DNA from 4 places in the Kocuria sp. CPCC 205258 genome. Region 4 is predicted to be linked to each of the others. Evidence: riboswitches for the same ligand, from Rfam matches in the RefSeq annotation. Region 4 holds a riboswitch; each other region holds the start of a gene.
The links. A riboswitch is a leader RNA that binds a small molecule or an ion and turns the genes downstream of it on or off. The one in region 4 is predicted to bind thiamine pyrophosphate.

Region 1 (4,262 bases), 440 kb from region 4:
GCAGGTCCACGAGCTCCGCCCACGTCAGGGCGTCCTGACCGAACGTCGGCTCGTCGAGCACCAGCACGTCCGGGTCCGTGGCGAGCACCGTGGCCACGGACAGCCGCCGCTTCTCGCCCCCGGAGAGGGTGAACGGGTTGGCGTCGGCCAGGTGCGAGAGCCGCAGCCGGCGGAGCAGTTCGTCCGTGCGGCGCTCCCGCTCGGCCACCGGCGTGCCGGCCAGCCGGGGGCCCAGTTCGAGCTCGGCCCGCACGGTGGCGCGCAGGAACTGGTGCTCGGGCTCCTGGAAGACCGTCCCCACACGGGCCACGAGCTCCCGGCCGCTCCACTCGAGCGGGTCGGGGCCCGCGCCTCGGTCGAGGACCGGGTGGGCCCGCACGGTGCCGCGCACGGGGGCGAGCAGACCCGCCAGCGTCAGCGCGAGCGTGGACTTGCCGGCGCCGTTGGGCCCGGTCAGCGCGAGCGCGCGGCCGCGGCGCAGGGTCAGCTCCACGCCGGCCACCGCCGTGGGGAGGTCCCGGCCCGCGGCGGCGTCGTCCACCGGGCGGCCGCGACGCCGCGCCCGCCGCCGGGCGCGCAGCTGCCGCGCCGAGGGCTGGCTGCGCGAGACGCCCAGACCGGTGGCGCTCAGCAGCGGTGCGCCGTCCGCCCCGGAGCCGGCGGCCCGGGTTCCGGCGGGACCCCCGGCGGGATGTGCACCGGAGCCTGCACGGGGACCCGCGGCGGGGCGAGCGGGCGCACGCGTGGCCGGCACCCGGCCGGGCACCCACACCCCCGCGCCGCTGAGCTCGTCGGCCGCGGCGCCGAGCACCCGGCCCGGCGCGCCGTCGTGGGTGATGCTCCCGTCCCGGCCGAGCACGACGACGCGGTCCACGACCTCGGCCCACACGGCGACACGGTGCTCCACGACCACGAGCGTGGCGCCGCTGCGGTCGAGGCAGGACACCACGGCGTCGCGGACCTGCCGCACGCCGGCGGGGTCCAGGTTGGCGGTCGGCTCGTCGAGCAGCAGCAGCCCGGGGCTCATGGCCACGGCGCCCGCGAGCGCCAGGCGCTGCTTCTGCCCGCCGGACAGGGCCGCGGTGGAGTGGTCGAGGGGGAGGTCCAGCCCCACGTCGTCGAGCGCCGCGCGCACCCGCGGCCAGATCTGCTCCCGGGGCACCGCGAGGTTCTCGAGGCCGAAGGCGGTGTCGTCCCCGATCCGGGACAGCACCACCTGGGACTCGGGGTCCTGCTGCACGAGACCGGCCCGGCCGCGCGCCTGCTCCGGCGGCATGCCGTCGAGCAGCAGCTCGCCGGAGGCGGACTGCCCGTCGTCGTCGTGGAGGACTCCCGCCAGGGCGTGCAGGAGGGTGGACTTGCCCGCCCCGCTGGGTCCCAGCAGGAGCACGCGCTCCCCCGGCTCCACCACGAGGTCGAGGCCGCGCAGCGCCGCCGCGTCCCGCCCGGGGTGGTGCCAGCCGAAGCCGCGGGCCTCGACCCGGGCCCCGCGGCCGGCGGGCACCACGGGGTCCGGGGTCGTGGGAGCCGTCATCGCCGCACGGCCCGACCCGACGCGAGACCCTGCAGCACGCCGGTGGCCGCGAGGGCCCGCACCACGGCCTGCATCAGCAGGCCCGCGAGCACCGCCCCGGAGACGGCCGCCAGGACCACGTAGACCACCTGGTGGCTCAGCGCCCACTCGTAGTTGTAGACGATGTTCTCGTGGACGCCGAGGAAGATCCCGCTCACGGCGCCCGCCACGGCCGCCGCGAGGGCGTCGAACCGGCGGTACCGGAAGGCGGCGAAGGCCAGCTCCGCGCCGATGCCCTGGACGAGACCGGAGAGCACGACCAGCAGGCCGAAGTGGGTGCCCAGGAAGCTCTCGATCACGGCGGCGAGCAGCTCGCAGAACAGCGCGGCGCCGGGCTTGCGGATGATCAGCCCGCCGAGCACGCCGGCCACGAGCCAGCCGCCGGCGATCAGCCCCACGGCGGGCGGGTAGGCGACCGCGGCCGTGCCGACCACGGGGTAGAGCAGGTTCGACCACGCCCAGAAGACGACCGCGCACACGGCGGCGAGGACGGCGGCCATGACGATGTCGACGACGCGCCAGGACGACGCGCGGGACGTGCCGGGGCGGCGGGCGGGGCGGTGGGTGGTGGTGTTCACGGTGGGTTCCTCCTGGGCTCAGCGAGCCGTCGGTGCCAGGAGGGGACGGGGTTCCGCGGGCCGCGCCGGTGGCGCGTTCCCGGGGAAGCACCCCTGAGATGCTCGACTCCCTTCGCCGGTGCTAACCGGAGCAGGTTCGAGGGTCTGCGGCGATCCGCACTCTCAGCGCCGCGCCGGTCTCACCGGCGGGGCGCTCCCCTGTCGTTCAGTGGCACCGAGTCTACCCCTCCCTCGCCCGCTCCGTGCACTGCCGACGCACGGCCGGTGAACGACGCAGGGGCCCGTCCGGCCGGACACCGGTGCGGTGTCCGGCCGGACGGGCCCCTGCGCGAGGTGCTCGCCGGGCCTCAGACCTCGGCCTGGCTCGAGGCCTTGGGGTTGGTCTGCGGCTTGTTCTCCATCTTCGCGATCTGGCGGGAGATGCCGACCTTGATGACGGTGCCCACGAGACCGGTCACGAGCGACCAGATGATGATGCCCGTCCAGGCCTCGTCCGGGTCCGGGTTCTTGGCGGGGGGCGGGTCGCCGGTGATGCGCGTCCACGCCGCGCCGAGCACCTTGTGCGAGAGCGCCACGCCGCCGAGCGAGAGGCCGGTGCCCACGAGTTCGAGGACCTTGGTGTTCATGGAGTGCTGCTCCTTGTCGTCCGAGGGGGACGCGGGTGCGCCCTGTCGATCCTGCCCAGCCTAACGCGTCCCCGGCGATCCGTCAGTCTGCTGTCCGTCCGCCCGCCGGCCGTCCGGGCTCGGCACCGGCGGACCCGCGGCAGCGCCTTCCGCGGAGCCCTCCGCCCCGCCCTCCGCGGCGCGGTTGAGGACCTTCTGCAGGTCGTCCTGGGTCAGCGTGGTCCGGTTCAGGTGCTTGGTGCGGTACGTCGAGCGTCCCACCATGTGCGCCGAGACGGGCACGGTGAGCAGCTGGAAGATCCAGCCCAGGGCGATGAGCGGGATCATGACGGGTTGGCGGTTCTCGAGGGCGACGGCCGTGAGCATGAGGAGCAGCCCGAAGACCTGGGGCTTGGTGCCGGCATGCATGCGCGTCAGCAGGTCCGGGAAGCGGACCAGGCCGATCGCGGCGGCGAGGGACATGAGCGCGCCGACCACGAGGCACACGGCCGCGGCGGCGTCCAGGACGGTGTCCAGCACGGCGCTCACCGCCCGTGCTCGGCGGTCTGGGTGGCGAAGCGCGCCACCGTCACGGAGCCGATGAACCCGACCAGCGAGACGATCACCATGAGGATCAGGTTGTTGAGGTGGCCGTGGTAGGCCATGTCCACGGCGAGGGCGGCCGCGACGATGGCCAGCAGCACGTCCGTGGCCACCACGCGGTCCAGCAGGGAGGGCCCCTTGGCGAGGCGGTAGAGGGTGCCCGCGGCGGCCGCGCTGAGCAGCACGGCCGCGACGGCCACGGCGATCTGCATCACGGGCGGTCCTCCTGGGGGGCGTCGGCGGCGGTGGATCCCGGGGTGTCGCCCGGGGACCCGGTGGGCACCTCGTCCCGGCGGCGGCCCACGATCTGCTGGCTCGCGGTGACCGGGGAGCTGAGCGCGGCGCTGTCCCGCCGGTCCGTGCCGGGGGTCCGTCCGCCGCCCCGCTCGGCCCGCAGGGCGGCGAGCTCCTCCGGGGTGCCCATGATCCGGATCCAGGCGGCCTCCACCTGCAGGGCGGACCGGCGGAAGTCCTCGGCCTCCTGGGCGCTGCGGACGTTGAGCGCGTGGAAGTACAGCGTGCCGGAGGCCCGGTCCACCTCCACCACGAGCGAGCCCGGGATCAGGGTCATGGTGTGTCCGGTGGCCGTCAGGAGCAGGTCGGAGCGCGTGCGCAGCTGGACGCCGACCACGGCGTTGCGCGCGCGCGGACCCACGAGGATCGCGATGAGCATCACCTCGAAGCTCGCCTTGGCGACCTGCCACACGAACGTCACGGCGAAGACGGCGAACTGGAACGGGTTGAACCGGCCGGACAGCTGCACCGGCGGCAGGTACAGCACCCACGTCACGAGCAGGGCCAGGACCAACCCGACCAGCAGGTTGCCGGGGCCGAAGTCGCCCCAGAGGGCGCCCCACACCACCACGAGCCACACCAGCAGCGGCAGCTCGACGAGCAGGGAGT
Region 2 (4,262 bases), on a different contig from region 4:
TGGAGCGCGCCCGGCTGAAGAAGATCCTCAAGGACCGTCTGCCGGACGGGGCGGGCGTCATCGTGCGCACCGCCGCCGAGGGGGCCTCCGAGCAGGAGCTCACCCACGACATCAACCGGCTGCGCGCCCAGTGGGAGCAGATCCAGGAGCGGGCCGGGTCGACCAGGACGCTCGCGCCCGAGATGCTCTACGCGGAGCCGGACCTCACGATCAAGACGGTGCGCGACGTCTTCAACGAGGACTTCACCACCATGGTCGTCCAGGGCGACGAGGCGTGGGACAACATCGAGGCGTACGTGACCTACGTCGCACCGGACCTGCTCGACCGGCTCAAGAAGTGGGACGAGGACGAGGACCTGTTCGTGAACTACCGCGTGGAGGAACAGATCCAGAAGGCACTCGAGCGCAAGGTCTTCCTGCCCTCGGGCGGCTCGCTCGTCATCGACCGCACCGAGGCGATGACTGTGGTCGACGTGAACACCGGCAAGTTCACCGGCTCCGGGGGCAACCTCGAGGAGACCGTCACCAAGAACAACCTGGAGGCGGCCGAGGAGATCGTCCGGCAGCTGCGGCTGCGGGACATCGGCGGGATCATCGTGATCGACTTCATCGACATGGTCCTCGAGTCCAACCGGGACCTCGTGCTGCGCCGGCTGGTGGAGTGCCTGGGCCGGGACCGCACCAAGCACCAGGTGGCGGAGGTGACCTCGCTGGGCCTCGTGCAGATGACCCGCAAGCGCATGGGCACCGGCCTGCTGGAGGTGTTCTCCGAGCCGTGCGAGCACTGCGCCGGCCGCGGCGTGGTGGTCCACGACCACCCGCTCGAGGGCCGCTCCGGCGGCGCCACGAGCGAGTCCCGCGACCAGCGGCCGAACCGCACGGAGCGCAAGCGCGGCCGCGGGGGCCGCAACGAGCAGCAGCCCGCCCGGACGGAGCAGCGCTCCGCCGAGGCCGACCCCGCGGAGAAGGCCAAGGCCGAGGCCGCGCGGACGGCGTTCGCGACGATCGCCGCCGCCACCCACCACGAGGAGGCGGCCGCGGACGAGCCGGAGCGCGCCGAGGAGGCCGCCCAGCCCGCGGAGTCCCGGCCCGAGGGCTCGGGGCGCTCCCGGAAGAAGCGCCGCGGCAAGCGCAGCCGCGGACGCGGCCAGGGCGGGGACACCGCCGCCGAGCAGCAGCCGGAGGAGGGGGAGGACACCGCCCCCGCCGCCCCGGAGCAGCTCCCCGCCGAGGGGGCGCCGGGCGAGCAGGGCTCGCGCCTGACCATCAACGGCGAGGTCATCGAGCTGCCGCAGGGCCACGCCGTGGTCGTCGAGCCCGCCGAGGCCCGGCCGCTGAGCCTGGACTCCCTCGCGGAGGTCTTCGGGCAGCGGGGACCGGACGCCGGCTCCGCCGCCCCGGAGGCCGCCGCCGAGGCGGTCACCGGTGCGGATGACGCCGCGGAGGGGGCCACCGCCGCGGCGGAGGCCCCGGCCCAGGAGAGCACGGCCCAGGAGCGCACGGAGCGGCAGGCTCCCGCCCCGGCCGCGGCGGTCGTCGCGGAACAGGCGGACGCGGAGCCCGTGCGGCCCCGGCGGCGCTCCCGGCGGGCCTCGGCCCCGACGGCGCGGCCCGGCGAGGCCGAGGTGACCGCCGGCCGAGCGGCCGCCGCGGAGGGCGCCCGGCACGAGGCGAAGACCGTCGCCCAGCGCGCCCCGGAGGACCCCTCCCGCCGGGCGCCGACCGTCGTCGGCGTCGGCGTCAAGGCCGAGGACCTCACCAGCGGCCGGCCCGCCGACCGGGGCTGACCCGCCCCGCCGAGCAGCACCACGGAGGACCCCGACCGGCACGGTCGGGGTCCTCCGTCGTCGCGGACCGTCACGGACCGCCCCGGCCTGCCCGCCCTCCGCACGGCGGCGTACCGTGGTGCGCACCACAGCACACCCGGGGCCGCCGTCCCGTCCGCCGGGAGAGCGGCCGCCCGTTCCAGGGAGCATCGCCATGACCAGTGCAGACACCATCCGCACCACCGGCACGGAACTGTTCGTCCACCGGGATCCGTCGGCCGTGGACCGTCACTACACGGAGGACTTCGTCCAGCACTCGCCGCTCGCGCCGGACGGGCGCGAGGGTCTCAGGCAGTTCGTGCGGAGCATGCCCGACGACTTCCGCGTGGACATGGTCCGGATGCTCGACGACCACGGGACGGTGGCCGTCCACTCGGTGTACGAAGGGCTCGGTCCGGAGCCGCTGGTCGGCTTCGACGTCTTCCGGGTGGAGGACGGACGGATCGCCGAGCACTGGGACGTCCTCGAGCCCCTGCGCACGGGCCCCGACGGCGCCCGCCCCCAGCTCGACGGCCCCGTCGCGGTCACGGACCACGAGCGGACGCAGGACAACAAGCGCATCGCCGCCGAGTGGGTCGAGGCCGCCCTCGTCGGGGGCGACCGCCACGCCGTCCAGGACCACATGAGCCCCCGGGGCTGCACCGAGCACACCGGCGGCACGCCGGACGGCCCGCAGCCCGCGTACCAGCGGCTGCGCCGCGTGGTCGGCGAGGGGAACTTCGTGCTGACCGTCGCGGAGGCCGTGCCCGGAGGGAACAGCGACGGGGGATCCACCGGAACGGTGGCCTGCTACGACCTCTGGCGCCTCGACGACGGCCGGATCGTGGAGCACTGGGGCGTCGCGCAGCCGGTGCCCGAGCGGATGGCGCACGCCAACGGCATGTTCTGATCCCGTGCGGGGTCCGTGCCGGCTCCCGCACGACGACTAGACTGGCAGGACACCAGACACGGGGTGCCGCACGAGCGGCTGAGAACACACCCGTCGAACCTGATCTAGCCAGTACTAGCGAAGGGATGTCGCAGATGCGCGATGCCGTACCCCCGTCCGACCGCACACCAGGACCCGGGAGGCCGGTGCCGCCGGACCCCGCGCTCGCCGAGGACGCCGCCGCGGCCCTGGCGGACCTGCGCGCCGCGGCGCCGCTGGTGCAGTGCATCACCAACGCCGTGGTCACCAACTTCACCGCCAACGTGCTGCTCGCCGTGGGCGCGTCCCCGGCGATGACCGACATCCAGGGCGAGGGCGGGGTCTTCGCGGAGCTCGCCGACGGCCTCCTCGTGAACACCGGCACGCCCACCGCCGAGCAGCGCGGCGCCGCCTACGAGGCCGTCGGGGCCCGGCGCCGCGCGGGCCGGGCCTGGGTCCTGGACCCGGTGGCGGTGGGTGCCCTGCCCGTGCGCACGGCGCTGGCCCGCGACCTGCTCGGGTTCGAGCCGGCGATCGTGCGCGGCAACGCCTCCGAGGTCATCGCCCTCGCCGGCGGCGCCGGCGGCCGCGGCACAGACGCGACCCACGGCGTCGACGCGGCCCGGGACGCCGCCGCCGCGCTCGCCGAGCGGGCCGGCTCGGCGGTGGCCGTGTCCGGGCCCGTGGACCTCGTCCGCTCCCCGGACGGCACCGTGGTCCGGGTGCCGCACGGCACGCCCCTGCTGACCCGCATCACCGGCGGCGGGTGCGCCCTGGGCGCCCTCATGGCCGCGTTCACCGCCGTGCGCACGGACCCGGCCGCCGCGGCGGTGGCCGCCACCACGGTGTACACCCTCGCGGCCGAGGACGCGGCCTCCGACTCCGCCGGGCCCGGCTCCTTCGCCGTGGCGCTGCTGGACCGGCTGCACGCCGTCACCCCGGAGGGGATCGCTGCCCGGGCGGAGCTCGTGCGCGAGGAGGTCGCCCGGTGAGCCCGCGCCTCGACCCCGCGGCCCTGTCCCTGCACCTGGTGACGGACACCGCCCTGAGCGCCCCCCGGACGGTCCCGGACGTCGTGGCCGCCGCCGTGCGCGGGGGAGCCACCATGGTGCAGGTGCGGGAGAAGGACGCCCCGGTCCGCGAGCTCGTCGCCCTGCTGACGGCCGTCGCCGAGCGCGTGGGCCGGGAGGTGCCCGTGCTCGTGGACGACCGCGCCGACGTGTACCTCGCCGCCCGCGCGGCCGGCGCCCCCGTGGCCGGCGTGCACGTGGGCCAGTCCGACCTGCCCGTGGCGCTCGCCCGGGAGATCTGCGGCCCGCACGCCGTGCTCGGCCTCAGCGCCGCCACGGCGGAGGAGCTCGATGCTGCCGCCGCGCTGCCGGCCGGGACGGTCGACTACCTGGGCGTCGGGGCGGTGCGGGCGACCCGCACCAAGCCCGACCCCCCCGAGCCGCTGGGCGTCGAGGGCTTCGCCCGCGCCGCGGCCCGCACGGCCCTGCCCTGCCTGGCCATCGGCGGGGTGCGGGTCG
Region 3 (4,262 bases), 150 kb from region 4:
GTGGTCCGCGAGCCGGGACGCCAGGGCCGCGACGTCGTCGGCGTCCGGCAGATCGATGTTGACCTGGCCCAGCCCCAGCGACGCCGCCCGCGGGCCGGCCCCGGCGCTCTGCCAGGTGTTGAGCGCGATGTGGTGGTGGTAGCCGCCGGCGGCGATGAACAGGGCGGAGCCGATGTCGCTCATCACCTCGAAGCCCAGCACGTCCACGTAGAACTGCCGGCCCAGCGGGATGTCACCCACCTGCAGGTGCACGTGTCCCAGGGTGGCCGGCGGCGCCGGGAGCCGCCCGCCCTGCTCGGCCAGGTGCTCCTGCAGGAAGCCGTTCGGGTCCAGGGGGTTGGAGGCCAGGGTCAGCAGGCCGGTGGGCTCCCGCCGCCACGTCTCGCGGGGGCGGTCCGTGTAGAGCTCCACCCCGTTGCCCTCGGGGTCGTCGAAGTAGAAGGCCTGGCTGTAGAGGTGGTCGGCGCTGCCGGTGAAGGAGCGGGGCGCCACGGTCGCCACGGACGCGAGCGCCGCGGCCAGGGCCGGCTCGTCGTCGAAGACCACCGCGGTGTGGAACAGGCCGGCCTGCCCGCGGCGGGCCGGCGGGAGCTCCTTGACCTGGCGCAGCCGCAGGACCGTCCGGCCGTCCCGGCCCAGGACCGCCGTGTCCCCGGCGTGGGCGAGCACGTCGAGGGTCACGGCGTCCGAGTAGTAGGCGACCATCGTGTCCAGGTCGGAGACCAGCAGCTCCACCGCACCCATCCGGGTGTCCGCGGACAGCAGGTCCTCGGCGGGGCGCTTCGTCAGGCTCTGGGGAGCGGGGTTCTGGGGAAAGATCGGCATCGCGGGGTTCTCCGTCGGCAGGGGCGGCGCATTGGTTGATGTGTCCCCAAGAATAGCCCCAGAAGCTTTCCTGTGCAAGTAAATGGCGTGCGTTGGGCTCAGAGGATGAAGATCAGGGCGGCGATCACCGCCAGGATGCCCAGGAAGACGAACCCCCACGCCTTGAGGTTGTCGGAGTCGTCCTCCTCGGGCTCGGCCGGGCGCGGCGGCCACCCGCCGGGGCCGGGTCCGAACACCGGCCCGGAGGCGCCCTGGGCACCGGTGCCCGGTGCGCCGGGCTGCTGGTCCCCGGGGCCGTACCCGGGGGTGCCGTATCCCGGACCGCCCGGGCCGGGTGCCCCGGGTTCGGGGTGCTGGCCCGGGAACTGCCCGGGCGGCGGCGGGGCCGGGCTCGCGGGGCTCACCCCCCACTGGGGGTTCTCCGGCGAGCCCGCCGGAGGGGCGCCGGGCGGGGGTGTTCCCGGGCGGATGTCACCGTCCGCGGCCGGGCCGGTCACGGAGGAGGATCCCGCGGTCGGGCCCGGCGCCGGGGGAGCCGCCGGCGGCAGGGTCTCGCCCGAGAGCACGGGCCCGTCCTCGCGGTGGCCCCGCTCCGCCTCGTTCAGCAGGGTCACGAACTGCTCGAGCGGCTCGGACCCGTCGTGCTCCCGCGCCAGGAAGCGCTCGGCGCGGCGGCGCACCACCTTGTAGACGCGCCCGTCGTCGGGAATGCCCAGGTCCCGGGCGGCCCGCGCCACGGCCAGCGGGGGCTGCTCCGGCAGGGGGTTGGTGCCCCACTCCAGGAGCCCGGTCAGCAGGGGGCGCTCGAGCACGGCGGCCAGGGCCGCCCGGGCGCCCGGCACCCGGGTGAGCTCCAGCAGCCCGCTCGGCGGCGCGGACGGGCACCCCGGCACGTCGCTGGGCAGCCGGGCGGCGCGCTCCAGCCAGAAGGTGTCGCCGAAGAGGGTGGCGAGCAGCACGGCGGCGGCGAGCCGGTCGTCGCTCGGGGCGGCGTCCTCCGGGAGGCCCTGCTCCCAGTGCGTGCCGAGGGCGCGGCGGGCGGGCTCACCGGCCAGCCGGACGCGCAGCTGCGCGTCCTCCGGGCCGCGGGCGGTCTCCGCGGGGCGCTCCACCGCGTGCCGCACCTGGGGGTCGAGCTCGGGGTCCATGGGCCACCTCTCCGTCGTCGTCCTGCGTCCATGCTCTCAGAACGTGCTGGACGGCGGCGGGGAGCCGACGGTGAGACGGGCGGCGGTCCGCCCCGGGCTCAGGCGGGGAGCAGACCGCGCAGCTGCCCGGCGGCGACGCGGGGATCGGGGGCCTCGGTGACGGCGCGGACGACGACGACGCCGCGCGCCCCGGCCTCCAGCACCTGCGGGAGCCGCGGCTCGTCGATGCCGCCGATGGCGAACCACGGCACGGGCAGGACCTCCGGGTCCGCGTCCAGCCGGGCCTCCGTCAGCTCGGCGACCGCGCGGACGAACTCCAGCCCGGTGGCCGGGCGCCCCGGCTTGGTGGGCGTGGCCCAGACGGGGCCGGTGCAGAAGTAGTCGACGTCCGGGTCCTCGAGCGCCGCCGTGGCCTGTCCGAGGTCGTGGGTGGAGCGCCCGATCAGCACGTCGGGGCCCAGGAGCCGCCGGGCCTGGGCGGGGCTGAGGTCGTGCTGGCCCACGTGGAAGACGTCGGCGCCCACGAGCGCGGCGATGTCGGCGCGGTCGTTGACCGCGAACAGGGCATCGTACTCGGCGGCGACCCGGCCCAGCAGCTCCAGCGCGGCGATCTCCTCGTCCGCGTCGATGCTCTTGTCCCGCAGCTGGACGATGTCCGCGCCGCCGGCGTAGGCCGCGTGCAGGAACTCCTCGAGGTCGCCCCGGTCCCGGCGGGCGTCCGTGCACACGTACAGCCGGGCGGCGAGGAGACGGGCCGTCCGGGTGTCTCGCAGGGAGGACTCGGCAGGGGCGGAGGCGTCACGGGTAGGGTGGGTCACACGCTGATGATAGGTCAGCGGTTCTGCGGGAGCCCCACCGGGGGCTGAGAGGGCGTCCAGCGCCGACCGCCACACCTGATGCGGGTCATGCCGCCGGAGGAAAGGACGTTCCCTGTGACTGCCGCGCACCCCGCCCCCACGACCGCGCCCCACCCGCTGGTCGACGGGCCCGAGCACGTCCGCGCCGACGTCGCCGTCGTCGGCGCCGGGGTGATCGGCCTGGCCACCGCCTGGGAGCTGCGCCGCCGCGGCCGCTCGGTGGTCGTGGTGGACCCCGAGCCGGGCTCCGGCGCCAGCCGCGCCGCGGCCGGGATGCTCGCCCCGGTGAGCGAGGTCCAGTACCGGCAGGAGCCCCTGTACCCCCTCATGACCGCCTCGGCCGCCGAGTACCCGGCGTTCGTGGCCGCCCTCGAGCAGGCCGCCGGCGGGACGGTGGGCCACCGGGCCACCGAGACCCTGGTCTGCGGCGTGGACGCCGCCGACCGGCAGGCCCTGGCGGACCTCCGCGCGCTGCAGGGGCGCCACGGCATGACGGTGGAGCCGCTGACCCTGCGCGCCGCCCGCACCCTCGAGCCGGCCCTGAGCCCGCGGCTGTCCGCGGCGTTCCGGATCCCCGACGACCACCAGGTGGACCCGCGCCGCCTCGTGGCCGGGCTGCTCGCAGCCCTCGTCGCCCCGGAACTCCCCGACCTCCCGGAGCTCCCGGAGCGCCCCGGGCTCCCGGCCGCGCGCGACGGCGGACCGGCCCGGCTCGTCCACGACCTCGCCACGGGGCTGCGCCGCAACGCCGAGGGCGCGGCGACCGGCGTCCGCCTGGCCGGCGGCGGGATGGTCTCCGCGACCTGGACGGTCCTCGCCCCCGGCGCCGGGCTCGGCGAGCTCGAAGGGCTGCCGGAGGACTGGCACCCGCCGCTGCGGCCGGTGCACGGGGACATCCTGCGCGCCCGGGTCCCCGCCGGGGCGCCGGAGCTGCTCGGGCGCACCGTCCGCGGCCTGGTGCACGGGGTGCCCGTCTACCTGGTGCCCCGCGCCGACGGGACCGTGGTGATCGGGGCGACCTCCCGCGAGGACGACCTGACCGGTCCCAGCGCCGGCGGCGTGTTCCGGCTGCTGCGCGACGCCCAGGCGCTCGTGCCCGGCGTCGCCGACCTCGAGCTGGTCGAGGTGCTGGCCCGCGCCCGGCCCGGCACCCCGGACGACATCCCCTACCTCGGCCGGGTCCGCGACCCGGACGGATCGCCGGTGCCGGGGCTCGTGGTCTCCACCGGCTACTTCCGCCACGGCGTCCTGCTCGCCCCACTGGCCGCCCGGCTCGCCGCGCAGCTGGTGGCCGGCGGGACCGGAGCCGATCCGGCCGCCGACGCCGAGCACCTCGCCACCACCGACCCGCACCGCTTCGACCGCCCCGTCGAGGCCCGTCCAGGGGATCCCGCGCCGGCCGCCGCCGGGCCCGGGCCCCGGAGCAGGAGCA
Region 4 (4,262 bases):
ACCCCGCCCGGGAGAGCGCGAACAGCTGCCGGGAGTAGGCGAACATGATGGAGAAGAAGCTCGCGACCAGCCCGGCCAGGCCCGCGTAGTTGACGATGTCCGCCATGACGCTGTCCGCCCCGGCAACCGTGCGGATGGCCTCCGGCAGCGGGTTGTCCGAGGTGCTCATCGCCTCCGACCCGGCCGCCCCGGGCACCAGGACCAGCATGAGCGCGCCGGAGACCAGTAGGAAGGCCATGGCCACGATGATCCCGCGCGGCATGTCCCGGCGGGGGTCGGCGGTCTCCTCGGCGGCCAGCGGCACGCCCTCGATCGCCAGGAAGAACCAGATCCCGTAGACCAGGGCGGCCATCGCCCCCGCGTAGCCCATGGGCAGGAACGAGCTCGCCCCCACGGCGTCGTTCGGGACGATGTCGAAGAGGTTGGCGGCGTCGAAGTGCGGCACGAGCGCGACGACGGTCACCCCCAGCGCGAGGACCGCAACCACGGTGATCCCGAACATCAGCTTGAGCGCCTCGCCCACCCCGTACATGTGGATGCCCATGAACACCAGGTAGGTCACGAGGTACACGGGCCAGGAGTTTGTGATCCCGAACAGGCCGAGCGCCTCGATGTAGCCGCCGATGAACGTGGCGATCGCCGCCGGGGCCACGGCGTACTCGATGAGCACGGCCATCCCGGTGGCGAAGCCGCCGAGGGGGCCGAGGGCCCGGCGGGCGAACCCGTAGCCGGCGCCGGCCGTGGGGAGCGTGGAGGAGAGCTCGGCGAGGCCGAAGACCATGCAGGTGTACATGAGGCCCATGAGCACGAAGGCGATGAGCAGCCCGCCCCACCCGCCCTCGGAGAGCCCGATGTTCCATCCGGAGAAGTCCCCCGAGATGACGTAGGCGATGCCCAGGCCCGCGAGCAGGACCCACCCCGCGGCCCCGGAGCGGAGCTGGCGGTGCTGGAAGTACTCGTCGGTGCGGGCGGGCTGTGCTGGGGAGTCGGGCATGGGACGATCCCTCCGGGATTCCACAAAGGTCTGAAAACAGACGTTTGGCGCGAGTGGTCACAGTCTGTGGGTTGCCCCCTGCCTCGTCAAGACCCCGCGGCGCGCGGTCGGGTGGTCGCCGAGCGGCGCCCGGGACCGCGTCGCGGTGGAGCCGGCCCCCCGCATGCCGCAGAATGGTGGGCATGAACCAGACCAGCTCCTCAGCCCCTGACCGCCCCGGCCGCGCCCGCTCCTGGGCCTTCATCGCCATCACGGCGGGCTTCCTCGTCTCGGCCGCCCTGATCATCGCGGTGGGCGTGGTCGCCATGGATCTCACCCACTAGGACCTCGGCCGGCCGTCCCGGCCGGAGGGAGCGGCGCGCCGTCCGGACCGGGCGGCGCGCCGCTGCTGCTCGTGGCCCCGGCCGGCGCGCGCGGTGGGCGGGGTCCCGCCGGAGGCGGTCCCCGGGGACCGTGACACCATGGGCGCACGTCGCACCGCAGGGAGGAGCGCCACCGTGAGCGATCCCGTCCAGCACCCCCGCATCCGGCCCGTGCGCCAGGGCAATGCCTTCGAGGAGGCCGTGGAGCGGATCCTCGACTCGATCCGGCTCGGCCTGTTCCGCCGGGGCGAGCGGCTCCCGCCCGAGCGGGAGACCGCGGCGATGCTCGGCATCTCCCGCGCCACGCTCCGGGAAGCCCTGCACGAGCTCCAGGTCGCCGGGGTCCTGGAGGTGGTGCGGGGCCGGTACGGCGGGACCTTCGTGACCGGCCGCACCGCCCTGCCGGACGAGGCCCTCCCCCCGGTGGACCCCGCGGACGTCGAGGACGTGCTGGTGTTCCGCGCGGTGGTCGAGCCCGCCGCGGCGGAGCTGGCCGCGGCGGCGTCCCTCAGCGCGGCCGCCCGGGAGCACCTGCTCGCGTGCCTGCGGCAGGTCGAGGAGAGCACCCCGGAGGACTACCGCCCCGCCGACGCGCGCTTCCACATCGCGGTGGCCGAGCTGGGCGGCTGTCCCAGCCTGGTCCGCGCCGTCGCGGAGGTGCGCTCGCGGGCCAGCGACCTGCTGGACCGGATCCCCGTCCTGCCGGTCAACCTCGAGCACTCCGACCGCCAGCACCGCGAGCTCACCGACGCCGTCCTGGCGGGCGACGCCCCCGCCGCCCGGGCCGCTTCCCTCGCGCACCTGGAGGGCACGGCCGCGCTGCTGCGCGGCTTCCTCGGGCACGCCGGGCAGTCCGACGACGACGCCCCCCGGGACGACCGCGGCCCGGTGTGACCCGCCGCCGCGCGAAGAACGGGCCGGGCTGCGGGGCCGGTGCTTATACTCGTCCGCAGTGACACGGGGTGCCGGCGCCGCACGACGAGCCGGCTGAGATGACACCCGTCGAACCTGATCCAGTTAGGACTGGCGAAGGGATGTCCTGCCGGGACCGGCCGTGGCCGGCCCGCGTCTCCTCGCCCTGACCCCGGGGAGACCCATGCAGATCGCAGAACAGATCGTCCTCGTCACCGGCGGAGCACGAGGGCTGGGCCGCAGCGTCGTCGAGGCCTTCGCCGCCCAGGACGCGAGGGTCGTGGTCAACTACCGCGCGTCCCGGACGGCCGCGGAGGAGCTCGTCGACCGGTACGGCCACGAGCGGGCGGTGGCGCTGGCTGCCGACGTCACCGACGCGCAGCAGGTCGCAGACATGCTCCGCGCGGCCCGGGAGCACTTCGGCTCCCCCGTCACCACCGTGGTCAACAACGCGCTGGCGGACTTCTCCTTCAACGGCGACGCCCGCTCCTCCGCGGAGGACATCCGCTGGGAGGAGTTCCACGCCCAGTTCTCCGGCAGCGTCCGCGGGGCGCTCAACACCGTGCAGCAGGCCCTGCCCGGCATGCGGGAGCGGGGTTTCGGCCGGGTCGTCAACGTCGGCACCAACCTGTTCCAGAACCCCGTGGTCCCGTACCACGACTACACGGCGGCGAAGGCCGCGCTGCTGTCCCTGACCCGCACCCTCGCCAAGGACCTCGGCGCGTACGACGTCACGGTCAACATGGTCTCCGGAGGTCTGCTGCGCACCACCGACGCGAGCGCCGCCACCCCGGACGAAATCTTCGACCACATCGCCTCCGCCACGCCCCTGGGCCGGGTCACCACACCGGCCGAGTTCGCCGACGCCCTGCTGTTCTTCGCCTCGCCGTGGGCGCGCTCGGTCACGGGGCAGAACCTGGTGGTCGACGGCGGGCTGGTCCTCAACTGATGGGGGCCGCCGTGACCGCGCCGCGACAGCTGCACCTCAACGCCTTCCTCTTCGGCGCGGGCCACCACCAGGCGGCGTGGCGGCACCCGGACTCCCCGCTGGAGCGGCTCGGGGACATCGCCCACTGGGAGCGCCTCGCCCGCACCGCCGAGCGGGGCCTCCTCGACGCCGTGTTCTTCGCCGACGGGCACAGCGCCGGCGACGTGGCGGACGGACCCCGGTGGTTCCTCGAACCGCTCACGGCCCTGTCCGCGATGGCGCGGGCCACGGAGCGGATCGGGCTGGTCAGCACGGTCTCGACGACCCTCTGGACGCCGTTCCACGCCGCCCGCCTGCTGGCCTCGCTCGACCACATCAGCCGCGGGCGGGCCGGCTGGAACGTGGTCACCTCCATGTTCGACGCCGAGGCGCGCAACCACGGCCTCCCGGGAATGCCACCGCACGCCCAGCGCTACGCGCGGGCGGCAGAGTTCATCGACGTGACCCATCGGCTGTGGGACTCGTGGTCCGACGACGCCCTGGTCGGCGACCGGCAGGGCCTGCACGCCGACCCCGAGCGGGTGCGCCGGATCGACCACGCCGGCGAGCACTTCCGCGTGGACGGCCCGCTGACCGTGCCGCGCCCGCCCCAGGGGCGTCCGGTCCTGTTCCAGGCGGGCGCCTCCGGGCCGGGCCGGGACCTGGCCGCCCGGCACGCCGAAGGGGTCTACGCCGTGGCCTACGACCTCGAGAGCGCGCGGGAGTACCGCGCCGATCTGAGGCGGCGCGTCGCCGCGGCCGGACGGGACCCGGAGGGCGTGGCCGTCATGCCGGGCCTGGTCACCTACGTGGGCTCCACGGAGGAGGAGGCCCGGGCCAAGCAGGCGGAGGTGGACGCCCTGCTGCCCTCGGAGCAGTCCCTGGCCCAGCTGTCCGCGTTCGTCCAGCAGGACTGCAGCGCCTGGGAGCTGGACGCCCCGGTCCCGGAGCTGCCGCCGCTCGAGGGTTTCACCGGGCCGCAGGGCCGGTACGCCACGATCCTGCGGATCGTGGCGGTCGAGCGGCC

Region 1: another riboswitch for thiamine pyrophosphate. It lies ahead of RF644_RS00395 (ECF transporter S component); the one in region 4 lies ahead of RF644_RS02440 (3-oxoacyl-ACP reductase).
Region 2: another riboswitch for thiamine pyrophosphate. It lies ahead of thiM (hydroxyethylthiazole kinase); the one in region 4 lies ahead of RF644_RS02440 (3-oxoacyl-ACP reductase).
Region 3: another riboswitch for thiamine pyrophosphate. It lies ahead of RF644_RS03150 (FAD-dependent oxidoreductase); the one in region 4 lies ahead of RF644_RS02440 (3-oxoacyl-ACP reductase).

What each region holds. Positions count from the first base shown of each region.
Region 1 is NZ_JAVKPS010000001.1:79,087-83,348, forward strand. Features, by position in the region: gene RF644_RS00390 (ABC transporter ATP-binding protein) at 1-1,534, opposite strand, end outside; gene RF644_RS00395 (ECF transporter S component) at 1,531-2,151, opposite strand; TPP riboswitch at 2,242-2,361, opposite strand; gene RF644_RS00400 (DUF4235 domain-containing protein) at 2,499-2,777, opposite strand; gene mnhG (monovalent cation/H(+) antiporter subunit G) at 2,838-3,305, opposite strand; gene RF644_RS00410 (monovalent cation/H+ antiporter complex subunit F) at 3,302-3,574, opposite strand; gene RF644_RS00415 (Na+/H+ antiporter subunit E) at 3,571-4,262, opposite strand, start outside.
Region 2 is NZ_JAVKPS010000003.1:443,379-447,640, reverse strand. Features, by position in the region: gene RF644_RS08100 (Rne/Rng family ribonuclease) at 1-1,787, shown strand, start outside; gene RF644_RS08095 (nuclear transport factor 2 family protein) at 1,981-2,715, shown strand; TPP riboswitch at 2,765-2,858, shown strand; gene thiM (hydroxyethylthiazole kinase) at 2,901-3,725, shown strand; gene thiE (thiamine phosphate synthase) at 3,722-4,262, shown strand, end outside.
Region 3 is NZ_JAVKPS010000001.1:677,733-681,994, reverse strand. Features, by position in the region: gene RF644_RS03165 (VOC family protein) at 1-825, opposite strand, end outside; gene RF644_RS03160 (hypothetical protein) at 924-1,973, opposite strand; gene thiE (thiamine phosphate synthase) at 2,072-2,701, opposite strand; TPP riboswitch at 2,807-2,910, shown strand; gene RF644_RS03150 (FAD-dependent oxidoreductase) at 2,906-4,262, shown strand, end outside.
Region 4 is NZ_JAVKPS010000001.1:523,101-527,362, forward strand. Features, by position in the region: gene eat (ethanolamine permease) at 1-994, opposite strand, end outside; gene RF644_RS02430 (hypothetical protein) at 1,177-1,317, shown strand; gene RF644_RS02435 (FadR/GntR family transcriptional regulator) at 1,492-2,250, shown strand; TPP riboswitch at 2,305-2,408, shown strand; gene RF644_RS02440 (3-oxoacyl-ACP reductase) at 2,453-3,217, shown strand; gene RF644_RS02445 (LLM class flavin-dependent oxidoreductase) at 3,217-4,262, shown strand, end outside.